DNA from 3 places in the Leclercia sp. W6 genome. Region 1 is predicted to be linked to each of the others. Evidence: predicted binding sites of a transcription regulator. Region 1 holds the regulator's gene; each other region holds the start of a gene.
What was found. The regulator LexA, encoded in region 1, represses DNA repair genes until DNA is damaged. The targets are predictions, from matches to a motif close to TNCTGTATGTACATACAGNA.
Positions count from the first base shown of each region.

Region 1 (4,479 bases):
GGCCTGCCCGGAGTGCGCCTCAACCGCATAGGCAAAACCATCCAGCGCGTAGGCAGTAAAGGTGAGTAGCGTCATCAGCACGGCGTTAACGGCGATAATCTCCGGCCCCAAACGCGCGCCCAGCACCGTCAGCGCGCCGAAACAGAGTTGCAGCAGCAGCGAGCGCAGCATAATGTCCCGGTTCAGGGCCAGCAGCTTGCGGATATTGCCCCGCCAGCTCGCTTTCAGCAGCGCCAGGGAAATGCCGCGCAGAGCCAGCACCCGCCAGACCATCCACAAGCCGAGCAACAGGGTGGCGTATTCGGCGACAGCGGTCGCGAGAGCGGCCCCCTGCACGTTCATTTTCAGCCCGATCACCAGCCATAGATCCAGCACGATATTGAGCAAGTTACCCACCACCAGCAGGATCACCGGTGCCCGGGCATACTGCACCCCCAGCAGCCAGCCGAGCAGCACCAGGTTAGCCAGCGATGCCGGGGCGCTGAGCCAGCGGATCTCGAGGAAGCGCCGCGCCTGATGCAGCACATCCTCGCTGCCGCCCACGATATGCAGCGCCAGATCGATAAGCGGTGTGCGCAGCAGCACAATCAGTAACCCGGCGCCGAGCGCGAGGATCAACGGCTGCACCAGCGCCCGGGCCAGACGCAGCGGATCTTTTGCGCCATAGGCTTGGGCGGTGAGCCCGGTGGTGCTCATGCGTAAAAAGAGCAGCAGCATAAACAGGAAGCTGGTTGCCGTGGCGCCGATGGCGACACCGCCCAGATAGACCGGAGAGTCGAGATGGCCGATAACGGCGGTATCCACCAGCCCCAGCAGCGGGACGCTGATATTGGAGACGATCATCGGGAGGGCAAGACGCCACAACGCCTTGTCTGAAGCAGTCAGCAGAGACATGTGTATGACCGGGAGAAAAAAGAAAAGCAGACTGCGGCGTTGCCGCAGTCTGTCAGAAAGAGGTTATAACCATTCACCGTTGCGGATGACGCCTACCGCCAGCCCTTCGATGGAAAAGTTATGTTCACGCAGATCGACAACAATCGGGGAAAACTCGCTGTTTTCCGGCAGCAGCTGTACCGTGTTGCCCTGTTTTTTCAGACGTTTAACGGTCACTTCATCATCTATGCGCGCCACAACGACCTGGCCGTTGCGCACATCCTGCGTTTTATGTACCGCCAGCAGATCGCCGTCGAGAATGCCGATATCCTTCATGGACATCCCGCTGACGCGCAGCAAGAAGTCCGCGCTCGGTTTGAACATGCCCGGATCGACCTGATAGTGGCCTTCAATATGCTGTTGCGCCAGCAGCGGTTCCCCGGCGGCGACACGACCGACAAGCGGAAGGCCCTCTTCTGCTTCAACCAGCAGACGAATACCACGAGACGCGCCGGAGACAATCTCAAGCACACCCTTACGCGCCAGGGCTTTCAGGTGCTCTTCAGCGGCGTTTGGAGAACGGAAGCCCAGACGCTGCGCGATTTCTGCACGCGTCGGCGGCATACCCGTCTGGCCGATATGATCCCGAATGAGATCAAACACCTCTTGCTGCCTGGTCGTTAACGCTTTCATTCCGCCCCCTGGGTGTATATACAGTTATGCTGTGAGTATATACAGCTAAAGGCGATTTTGGAACCACAAACCGCATAAAAAACCAGAGACTTGTTCGGTTTCTGAAGGCTTATCGCAAATGTCCCCAAAGCAGCGTGACCCAGGTAAACAGGGCAACGATAATCGCCATCAGCACAGCGGCAGAGCCCATATCTTTCGCCCGGCCCGAAAGCTCATGGAAGTCGCTGCCAATGCGGTCGACCACCGCCTCGATCGCACTGTTCAGAATTTCGACTATCATCACCAACATTACCGATCCAATCAGGAGTACACGGGTGATGGGATCAACATCCAGCCAGCAGGCAATAATAATCGCCGCGATGACTGCTACCCCCTCCTGGCGAAAAGCGGCTTCATTGATCCAGGCAGCACGAATGCCTTTCCAGGAATAGCCGGCAGCTTTAATGATTCGGGTTAACCCAGTGGTATTGTTGGCCATTAAAAGAAACCTTTCTTCGAAAATAGCGTCAGAAACGGTGGCTTAAGCGCGCTGCGCTGCCGCCGGAAGTATGACGGGTAACAACAGAAATTTTGCGCGCTTTCTGTTATCCTTGCGCCGCAATTGCATTTTTAACCAGAGGCTTTACATCGTTTATGTCTGGCTGGCCACGAATTTACTACAAATTACTTAATTTACCATTAAGCGTCCTGGTAAAAAGCAAGTCTATTCCGGCGGTTCCCACGCTGGAATTGGGACTCGATACCTCGCGTCCTATTATGTACGTTTTGCCTTACAACTCGAAGGCCGACTTGCTGACGCTGCGCGCCCAGTGCCTGGCGCACGATCTCCCGGATCCGCTGGAGCCGCTGGAGATCGACGGCACCCAACTGCCACGCTACATCTTTATCCACGGCGGACCTCGCGTATTCACCTGGTACACGCCGAAAGAAGAGTCCATTAAGCTGTTCCATGATTACCTCGACCTGCACCGCAGCAATCCGCTGCTGGATGTGCAGATGGTGCCGGTATCGGTGATGTTTGGCCGTCGTCCGGGGCGTGATAAAGGCGAAGAGAATCCGCCGTTGCGCATGCTCAACGGGGTGCAGAAGTTTTTCGCCGTCAACTGGCTGGGCCGCGACAGCTTTGTCCGTTTTTCACCTTCCGTCTCCCTGCGCCGCATGGCCGATGAGCACGGCACGGATAAAACCATCGCCCAGAAGCTGGCCCGCGTGGCGCGTATGCACTTTGCCCGCCAGCGTCTTGCCGCGGTAGGCCCGCGCCTGCCTGCTCGCCAGGATCTGTTCAATAAGTTGCTGGCGTCGAAAGCCATTGCCCGTGCCGTTGAAGACGAAGCGCGCAGCAAAAAGATCTCTCATGAGAAGGCGCAGCAAAACGCCATCGCCCTGATGGAAGAGATTGCCGCCAACTTCTCCTACGAGATGATCCGCCTCAGCGACCGTATCCTGAGCTTTACCTGGAACCGTCTCTATCAGGGGATTAACGTGCACAACGCCGAGCGTGTGCGCCAGCTGGCCCATGACGGCCATGAAATTGTCTACGTGCCCTGCCACCGTAGCCACATGGACTACCTGCTGCTCTCGTACGTGCTCTATCACCAGGGGCTGGTGCCACCGCACATCGCGGCGGGTATCAACCTCAACTTCTGGCCGGCAGGCCCGATCTTCCGCCGTCTGGGTGCGTTCTTTATTCGCCGTACCTTTAAAGGCAACAAGCTCTACTCCACCGTCTTCCGTGAATACCTCGGCGAGCTGTTCAGCCGCGGCTATTCCGTCGAGTACTTTGTGGAGGGCGGCCGTTCCCGTACCGGGCGTTTGCTCGATCCGAAGACCGGCACCCTGTCGATGACCATCCAGGCGATGCTGCGCGGCGGTACGCGTCCTATCACGCTGGTGCCGATCTACATCGGTTACGAGCACGTGATGGAAGTGGGCACCTACGCCAAAGAGCTGCGCGGCGCCACCAAAGAGAAAGAGAGCCTGCTGCAGATGCTGCGTGGTCTGAGCAAGCTGCGTAACCTCGGTCAGGGGTATGTTAACTTCGGCGAGCCGATGCCGCTGATGACCTACCTCAACCACCGTGTACCGGAGTGGCGTGAGTCCATCGATCCGATCGAAGCGGTGCGTCCGGCCTGGCTGACGCCGACGGTGAACGCCATTGCTGCCGATCTGATGGTGCGCATTAACAACGCCGGGGCGGCGAACGCCATGAACCTGTGCTGTACCGCCCTGCTTGCTTCGCGCCAGCGCTCGCTCACCCGCGAGCAGTTGACCGAGCAGATCGACTGCTACCTGAACCTGATGCGCAACGTGCCCTACGCCGCCGATGCCACGGTGCCGACGGCCAGTGCCAGCGAGCTCATCGATCACGCATTGCAGATGAACAAGTTCGAGGTCGAGAAAGACACGATCGGCGATATCATCATTCTGCCGCGCGAGCAGGCGGTGCTGATGACCTACTACCGCAATAACATCGCGCATATGCTGATGCTGCCGTCACTGATGGCCGCCATCGTGACCCAGCATCGCCAGATCAGCCGTCAGGCGCTGCTGGAGCATGTCACCGCTCTCTACCCGATGCTGAAAGCCGAGTTGTTCCTGCGCTGGAACAGCGATGAGCTGGCAGAGGTGCTGGATAAGCACACTGAAGAGCTGGTCCGCCAGGGGCTGATGACGCAGAAAGAGGACGTTCTGGTGATCAACCCGTCCCGCTCACGCACACTACAGCTGCTGGCGGCGGGTGCGCGCGAGACTGTGCAGCGCTACGCCATCACCTTCTGGCTGCTGAGCGCCAACCCGTCGATCAACCGCGGTACGCTGGAGAAAGAGAGCCGTACCCTGGCTCAGCGTCTGTCAATGCTGCACGGCATCAACGCGCCGGAGTTCTTCGACAAAGCGGTCTTCAGTTCGCTGGTG
Region 1 is NZ_CP031104.1:3,346,646-3,351,124, forward strand. It holds gene dinF (MATE family efflux transporter DinF) at 1-894, opposite strand, end outside; gene lexA (transcriptional repressor LexA) at 958-1,566, opposite strand; gene DVA43_RS16325 (diacylglycerol kinase) at 1,676-2,044, opposite strand; gene plsB (glycerol-3-phosphate 1-O-acyltransferase PlsB) at 2,200-4,479, shown strand, end outside.

Region 2 (4,479 bases), 540 kb from region 1:
TCGGCAGAATGTCCGGGCGGATCACCTTGATGACCACCTCTTTGCCGTTCTCTTTCAGCCGCGCGGTGTGAACCTGAGCGATAGAGGCTGAAGCCAGCGGCTGGATGTCGAAGTCATCGAACCAGCTTTCTACCGGGATATCACCCATCGCTTTTTCGATCTGCCGCTTTGCCAGCCGGCCATCGAACGGGGCGACTTTATCCTGCAGCAGAGCCAGCTGATCGGCAATCTGAGGGGGGAAGAGATCGCGGCGGGTCGAGAGCATCTGGCCGAACTTGATCCATACCGGACCCAGCTCCTGCAACGCCAGCCGAAGACGCTCACCGAGCAGCTTGTCTTTATGGCGATTTGGCATCCAGAATAGCGTTTGCCGCCAGAGGCGCAGCGGCAAGGTAATGCGCATTCGAGGGATCAACTCATCGAGCCCGTAGCTCAAAAAGGTGTGGATGATAAAATAGAGGCGCCGAATTTCACCTGGCGTCATTTGCCCTCCAGCTTTTCAAGCTTTTTAGTCATTGCATCAACCGAACGTTCAACAGCGGCGGTTTCTTCTGCAAACCATGCTGCTTCCAGCGGCCCGGGGGCCATGCGCCACTCTTCGGTAAGCACCTCCGCAGCATAGCGCTGCTGACGCTGAAAACCTTTTTTCAGCAATGAGGCGCCGCCGCGCAGCACTTTACTGATCCCCTCTGCGGCAATATCGCCCGTCCAGGGGGCCAGCAGTTCTGCCGGATCAAATTCCGCCAGGTCAGCCAGCGAAACGAAGTTTTGTACCACCTGGATATCGCCTTCGACTTCCAGCTCACCGCTACGGATCAGGGCGGTGAGCTGCTGGCGATCGCGCAGTTTAGGTAGCGTACTCATATGGGTGATAACAGAGCAGTCAGCCTCGCCCTCCCACTCGCCCAGCACGTCGAGCTGACGCTCGCTGAATACCAGCACCAGCGGGGTCGAAAACTCTTTTACCACCACACGCAGTACTTTACCGTTCAGTCGCTGGCGTGCCGTTTTGAGCGCGGGCGAGCGATACAGAAAGGTATTGAGTACGTTTTCAACACCGGCTGTGATCAAGGGTTTAAACGGCATCTGCCACCTCCACTCAGAACTTGTACCCGCGATGCAGAGCGACAACGCCCGCGGTCATGTTGAAGTAATCAACATTGTCAAAGCCCGCATCCTGCATCATGGCCTTTAACGTGTCCTGATTAGGGTGCATACGGATGGACTCGGCCAGATAGCGATAGCTGTCGGCGTCGTTAGCAACCACTTCACCAATGCGCGGCAGAATGTGGAAAGAGTAAGCGTCGTACGCTTTGCTCAGCGGTTCAATAATCGGTTTCGAGAACTCCAGCACCAGCAGGCGTCCACCCGGTTTCAGCACGCGGTACATGGAACGCAGCGCTTTCTCTTTATCGGTGACGTTACGCAGACCAAAGGAGATGGTGATGCAGTCAAAAGTGTTATCCGGGAAAGGCAGCGCCTCGGCGTTCGCCTGGACATATTCAACGTTGCCGACCACACCGAGATTGCGCAGTTTCTCACGCCCCATTTTCAGCATGGAGTCGTTGATATCAGCCAGCACAACGCGGCCTGTTTCCCCTACCAGACGCGAGAATTTCGCGGTAAGGTCGCCGGTCCCGCCCGCCAGATCCAGCACCGTTTGCCCACGACGTACGCCGCTACAATCAATAGTGAAGCGCTTCCACAAGCGATGAATGCCGAATGACATCAGGTCATTCATTACATCGTACTTCGCCGCCACGGAATGGAATACGTGGGCCACCATGTCAGCTTTCTGCGCTTTAGCGACAGTCTGAAAGCCAAAGTGCGTTGTGTCTTGTGAATCTTCAACCATCTCAGAGCCTGCTTATCAATCAAATGTACGAGAAGTGTAACAGATTGGGCGAATTTGCCCTACGATTCAACCACCCCAGGAATAACGCCCTACAGGTCTGCCGACGCGTGTGCTTCTGCTAACGTATTGTTTGTCTTTTGAACATCGCCCTCGCCACGCAACCGGTACTCTTCATCCTGGGCGGTGGCCTGCTCGACTAAATCCGGATTAATCTCGCGTTTTACCTCCACGCCAAGGCTGCGGAACGATTCGGCCTGAGCCAGCAGGTTGCCGCGCCCGGAGGCCAGCTTTTTCATCGCCTGGCGGTAATTATCCTGGGCGCGATCCAGGCTCTGCCCAACGGACGACATGTCATCGACGAACAGGCGCATTTTGTCGTACAACCGGCTGGCGCGATCGGCAATCTGCTGGGCATTGCGGCTCTGGTGCTCATAGCGCCACAGATTCGCAATGGTGCGCAGCGCCACCAGCAGCGTGGTCGGGCTCACCAGCATAATGTTGTTTTTCAGCGCTTCGGAGATCAGCTCCGGCTGACGGTCCAGCGCCAGTAAAAAGGCGGGTTCAACCGGGATAAACATAAGCACATAGTCAAGCGAACGCAGGCCGGGTAACTGCTGATAATCTTTACGCCCCAGCAGGCGAATGTGGTTACGCACCGAGGCGATATGCTCCTGCAACGCCGTCTCGCGGGTGTAGTCGTCCTCGGCATTGAAGTAACGCTCGTAGGCCACCAGCGTCATTTTGGCGTCGATGACCACATCCTTCTCCTGCGGCAGGCGGACAATAACATCCGGCTGCATCCGCGCGCGGGATTCTGTTTCGATACTAACCTGGGTCTGATATTCATGCCCTTCACGCAGACCGGAGGCTTCCAGTACGCGGGTCAACACCACTTCGCCCCAGTTACCCTGGGTTTTATTGTCGCCTTTCAGCGCCCGGGTCAGGTTGATCGCCTCCTGGGCCATCTGGGCATTTAGCTGCTGGAGATTGCGAATTTCATGGGCCAGCGTGTGTCGCTCCCGCGCCTCCTGACCAAAGCTGTCCTGCACCTGGCGACGAAAACCGTCCAGCTGTTCGCGCAAGGGAGTCAGCAGAACGTTCAGGCTCTGGCGGTTTTGCTCGTCAACACGGCGGTTGCTCTGTTCAAAGATGCGATTGGCCAGGTTTTCGAACTGCTCGCTCAGGCGCTGTTCGCTGTTAATCATCTGGCGGATTTTGTCTTCCGCATGCAACTGGGTGGATTCCAGGCGGGTGGTGACTTCGCGCAGGTCGGCTTCCAACGAGGTGTTGATATCCCGCAGATTACGCAGTTCGTTATTGAGTAGCTCGCACTCGTCGCGCCAATGTCCGCTTTGCGCCGCCTGTTGTTTCAGCGCGCTTAAGGCAGCCACCATCTCCTCACGTTCGGCCAGCTGATCGGCTTTTTGCTGCGCATGCTGATAGCTGGCGAACAACCAGCCCACGCCGACGCTGACCAGCGCGATAACGACATAAAAAAGGATGGAAATATCCACGACGCCCCCTGCATCAAGGTATGACCCGCACAAAATAGAATTGTGCTGTATAAACGTCCAGTTTGAAAAGGGTTTTCTGCGAGGGGCTACGCAAAGAAAAAGGCCGAACGGGTCGGCCTTTGGCAAAGAAAAGGAGTAATTACAGCAGGCGGCGGGCCGCTTCCACGACAATTTTCACCGCGTGGCTTTCGGTCTGCTTCATGGTCTCGGCGTTCGGGATCTCTTGCTGGGTACGGTTCACAATGACACCCGCGACCATACCGGCACGCAGACCCTGGCTTGCGCACATGGTCAGCAGCGTGGCGGATTCCATTTCATAGTTCATAACGCCCATGGACTGCCACTCTTCCATCGAGCCTTTGAAACGGCTGACCACGCGACCGGAGAAGGTATCGTAGCGCTCCTGGCCCGGGTAGAAGGTGTCAGACGAGGCGGTGACGCCAACGTGGGTGGTTGCGCCAACGGATTTTGCTGCTTCCACCAGCGCGGTGGTGCATTCGAAGTCGGCTACTGCCGGGAATTCCATCGGGGCAAAGTGCAGGCTCGCGCCGTCCAGACGTACAGACGCCGTGGTGACCAGCACGTCGCCAACGTTGATATGCGGCTGGATTGCACCGGTTGTACCGATACGCAGGAAAGTACGGATACCCAGCTGCGCCAGCTCTTCGACGGCAATAGAGGTAGACGGGCCACCGATACCGGTTGAGCACACGATCACCGCTTTACCATCCAGCTCTGCCCGCCAGGTCGTGAATTCGCGATGGGCTGCCAGCTTAACCGGCTTATCCATCAGCGCGGCGATCTTTTCCACACGCTCAGGATCGCCAGGGACGATAGCGAGCGTAGCCCCTTGTAAATCGTTTTTAGTGAGGCCGAGATGAAAAACATCAGACTTAGACATAGAAAACTCCTCTGTGGGTCAGTTTGTCAGCAGAAGCAAAGCGGTACTTTACCGAAGGAACTGGCTTCATTTCGTGATAGACATCACCGCTAATGAAATTGATTGCATTTAATTACCATGAAATAGTGATTAACATCACATTAACGACTTATATCGTTATCTGTTGCACAAAAGATAGCCTGTTTCGGGCACTGTGGATTGTTAACCTG
Region 2 is NZ_CP031104.1:3,890,277-3,894,755, reverse strand. It holds gene ubiB (ubiquinone biosynthesis regulatory protein kinase UbiB) at 1-484, opposite strand, end outside; gene ubiJ (ubiquinone biosynthesis protein UbiJ) at 481-1,086, opposite strand; gene ubiE (bifunctional demethylmenaquinone methyltransferase/2-methoxy-6-polyprenyl-1,4-benzoquinol methylase UbiE) at 1,100-1,855, opposite strand; gene rmuC (DNA recombination protein RmuC) at 1,945-3,369, opposite strand; gene udp (uridine phosphorylase) at 3,509-4,270, opposite strand.
Region 2: the regulator LexA is predicted to act here: its motif matches at 3,413-3,432, upstream of rmuC (DNA recombination protein RmuC).

Region 3 (4,479 bases), 540 kb from region 1:
GGCATCAGCAAGGTGTTCTTCACCACCGACAGCCACGAAGCGCTGCTGCCGCTGGAGCAGGCGATTAACGCCCGTTGGGGCGATCGGGTTAACGTCAGCTTCTCTACGCTGACCTGCCTGGAAGTGATGGCGGGCGGCGTCTCCAAGGGGCATGCCCTGGAAGCGGTAGCCAAACGTCTGGGCTTTGATCTTAAGGACTGCATCGCCTTTGGCGACGGTATGAACGATGCCGAAATGCTCTCCATGGCGGGTAAGGGCTGCATTATGGAAAACGCCCACCAGCGCCTGAAAGATCTGCACCCGGAGTTGGAAGTGATCGGCACCAACGGCGACAACGCGGTGCCAAAATATCTGCGTAAGCTGTTTCTTGAATAATCTTCATTTGGTTGTTTAACGTTCAGTTGTCAACCAAAGAGTTCGCTACAATGCCTGTCCATCTTTTCAAGAGACAAGCATTGTGGCGCTACTCATTATCACCACTATTCTGTGGGCCTTCTCCTTTAGCCTGATTGGCGAATACCTTGCCGGTTCGGTCGATAGCTATTTCTCGGTGCTGATGCGCGTGGGGCTGGCGGCGCTGGTGTTCCTGCCGTTCCTGCGTACGCGCGGACAAACGCTGAAAACCATTTTGCTGTACATGCTGGTAGGCGCGATGCAGCTCGGCATCATGTACCTGTTCAGCTTCCGCGCTTACGTCTACCTGTCGGTATCGGAATTCCTGCTGTTTACCGTGCTCACGCCGCTCTATATCACGCTGATTTATGACCTGCTGAGCAAACGCCGTTTGCGCTGGGGCTACCTGCTGAGCGCGGCGCTGGCGGTGTTGGGCGCGGCGATCATTCGCTATGACAAAGTGAGCGACCACTTCTGGACCGGGCTGATGTTCGTCCAGCTCGCCAACATCAGCTTTGCCATCGGCATGGTGGGGTATAAGCGTTTGATGGAAACCCGTCCGATGCCGCAGCACAACGCCTTTGCCTGGTTTTATATGGGGGCGGCGATAGTGGCGGTCGCGGCGTGGTTTATGCTGGGGAACCCACAAAAACTGCCGACCACGACGGTGCAGTGGAGCGTGCTGGTCTGGCTGGGAGTGGTGGCATCCGGGCTGGGTTACTTCATGTGGAACTACGGCGCCACACAGGTGGACGCCGGGACGCTTGGGATCATGAACAACGTTCATGTCCCGGCAGGCCTGCTGGTGAACCTCGCCATCTGGCAGGAACAACCGCACTGGCCGAGCTTCATTATTGGGGGGACGGTGATCCTGGCTTCACTGTGGGTGCATCGCCGTTGGGTCGCTCCGCGCTCCGGACAAACGGCAGATGATCGCAAGCGTGATTCCGCGCTGAGCGAATAAAAGCCTGGGTAACCGGTTGACGCTGCTCGCCATCGCGCACGGCGGCGTACAACCGGCTCCACAATCCCTCGCCCAGGGTTCTGGTCACCACCAGGCCCTGGCGTTCAAAGCTCTCCACCACCCAGTGTGGTAATGCGGCGATCCCCATGCGGGCTGCCACCATCTGAATTAACAGCAGGGTATTGTCCACGCTTTTCAGCTGCGGGCTGATACCCGCCGGCTGCAGGAAGTGACGCCAGATATCCAGACGACTGCGCTGGACCGGGTAGATCAGCAGCGTTTCGGTCGCCAGATCTTCCGGCGTAATGCGCGTTCTGGCAGCCAGCGGATGATCCGGGGCCAGCACCAGGCGTACTTCAAAATCAAACATTGGCGAATAGTGCAGGCCACTGCGCGGCAGAATATCCGAGGTCATGACCAGATCCAGCTCGCCCTGCTGGAGCGACGGCTGCGGGTCAAAGGTCACGCCGGATTTAAAGTCCATCTCCACCTGCGGCCATCTCTGGCGGAAGTTCTCAAGCGCGGGGGTCAGCCACTGGATACAGCTGTGGCACTCAATGGCGATGCGCAGCCGGGTTTGCTGGGGCTCATGGCAGGCCTGCAACGCGCTGGCGATCTGCGGCAACACCTGATTCGCCAGCTGCAGCAGGATCTCACCCTGCGGCGTGAAGCGTAGCGGCTGACTCTTACGCACAAACAGACGAAAGCCAAGGCGCTGTTCCAGATCGCTGAACTGGTGGGAAAGGGCGGATTGCGTCTGGTGCAGCGCCGCCGCCGCCGCCGCAAGAGAGCCGCAGTTCCGCAACGCCTGGAGCGTTTTCAGGTGTTTTATCTCGATCATGAATGTCCTTCACTTCGCCATGAACAATTTGCGCTTGAGGAATATACAGTACCTACACATTATGGAAGTGTAAACATCTGGACGGCTAAATACTGAAAATTCCATAAGGGGCACATCATGACAATTCGCAACCACACCCTCGGTTTCCCGCGCGTCGGCCTGCGCCGCGAGCTGAAAAAAGCGCTCGAAAGCTACTGGGCGGGTAATGCCACCCGTGATGAACTGCTGGCGGTGGGGCGTGAACTCCGTGCCCGCCACTGGGATCAGCAGAAACAGGCGGGCATTGACCTGCTGCCGGTGGGCGATTTCGCCTGGTACGACCATGTTCTGACCACCAGCCTGCTACTTGGCAACGTGCCGGCTCGTCATCAGAGCAAAGATGGATCGGTAGATATCGACACCCTGTTCCGCATTGGCCGTGGCCGTGCGCCAACGGGTGAACCCGCGGCGGCGGCAGAGATGACCAAGTGGTTTAACACCAACTATCACTATATGGTGCCGGAGTTCGTGAAGGGCCAGCAGTTCAGACTGACCTGGACCCAGTTGCTGGATGAGGTGGACGAAGCCCTGGCCCTCGGCCATCAGGTGAAACCTGTTCTGCTGGGGCCGGTAACGTACCTGTGGCTGGGTAAAGTGAAGGGCGAACAGTTTGATCGCCTGAGCCTGCTGAATGAGATCCTGCCGGTGTACCAGCAGGTACTGGGCGAACTGGCGAAACGCGGCGTTGAGTGGGTACAGATCGACGAACCGGCGCTGGTGCTGGAGCTGCCGCAGGCGTGGCTGGATGCCTTCAAACCGGCATACGACGCCCTCGCGGGGCAGGTTAAGCTGCTGCTCACCACCTATTTTGAAGGGGTAACACCAAATCTCGATACCCTCACTGCGCTGCCGGTGCAGGGGTTGCACGTGGATCTGGTGCACGGTAAAGATGACGTAGCAGAACTCCATTCCCGTCTGCCGGCCGACTGGCTGCTCTCTGCCGGGCTGGTGAACGGTCGCAACGTCTGGCGCGCCGATCTGACAGAAAAATATGCTCAGATTAAAGACATCGTCGGCAAACGCGATCTGTGGATCGCCTCATCCTGCTCCCTGCTGCACAGCCCGATCGATCTCAGCGTCGAAACCCGTCTGGATGCCGAAGTGAAGAGCTGGTTTGCCTTCGCCCTGCAAAAATGCGAAGAGCTGACCCTGCTGCGCGATGCGCTGAACAGCGGCGATACGACGGCGATTACCGCATGGAGCGCGCCAATTCAGGCCCGCCGCCACTCTACCCGCGTGCATAACCCGGCCGTTGAGAAACGTCTGGCCGCCATCACCGCGAAGGAGAGCCAGCGTCAGAGTCCTTATGAGGTGCGTGCTGAAGCCCAGCGTGCCCGCTTTAAGCTCCCGGCCTGGCCGACCACCACTATCGGCTCCTTCCCGCAGACCACCGAGATCCGCGGCCTGCGTCTGGACTTCAAAAAGGGCAATCTGGATGCAGGCAACTACCGCACCGGTATCGCTGAACACATCAAGCAGGCGATTGTGGAGCAGGAGCGCCTGGGGCTGGATGTGCTGGTCCACGGCGAAGCCGAGCGTAACGACATGGTGGAGTATTTTGGTGAGCATCTGGACGGTTTCGTCTTTACCCAGAATGGCTGGGTGCAGAGCTACGGCTCCCGCTGCGTGAAGCCGCCGGTGGTGATCGGGGACGTCAGCCGCCCGGAAGCGATCACCGTCGAGTGGGCGAAGTACGCGCAGTCTCTGACCGACAAACCGGTAAAAGGCATGCTGACCGGGCCGGTGACCATTCTCTGCTGGTCCTTCCCGCGTGAGGATGTGACGCGTGAGACTATCGCGAAGCAGATCGCGCTGGCGCTGCGTGACGAAGTGGCGGATCTGGAAGCCGCCGGTATCGGCATCATTCAGATTGACGAACCGGCACTGCGCGAAGGGCTGCCGCTGCGTCGCAGCGACTGGGATGCCTATCTGAAGTGGGGTGTGGAAGCCTTCCGCATCAACGCTGCGGTGGCGAAGGATGAGACCCAGATCCACACCCACATGTGTTACTGCGAGTTCAACGACATCATGGACGCCATCGCCGCGCTGGATGCCGACGTGATCACCATCGAAACCTCACGCTCGGATATGGAGCTGCTGGAGTCGTTTGAAGAGTTCGACTACCCGAACGAGATCGGGCCGGGCGTCTATGACATTCACTCCCCGAACGTCCCGAGCGTGGAGTGGATTGAAAGCCTGCTGCAAAAAGCGGCCCAGCGTATTCCGGCTGAGCGCCTGTGGG
Region 3 is NZ_CP031104.1:3,883,244-3,887,722, forward strand. It holds gene yigL (sugar/pyridoxal phosphate phosphatase YigL) at 1-375, shown strand, start outside; gene DVA43_RS18980 (carboxylate/amino acid/amine transporter) at 458-1,357, shown strand; gene metR (HTH-type transcriptional regulator MetR) at 1,245-2,198, opposite strand; gene metE (5-methyltetrahydropteroyltriglutamate--homocysteine S-methyltransferase) at 2,316-4,479, shown strand, end outside.
Region 3: the regulator LexA is predicted to act here: its motif matches at 2,230-2,249, upstream of metR (HTH-type transcriptional regulator MetR).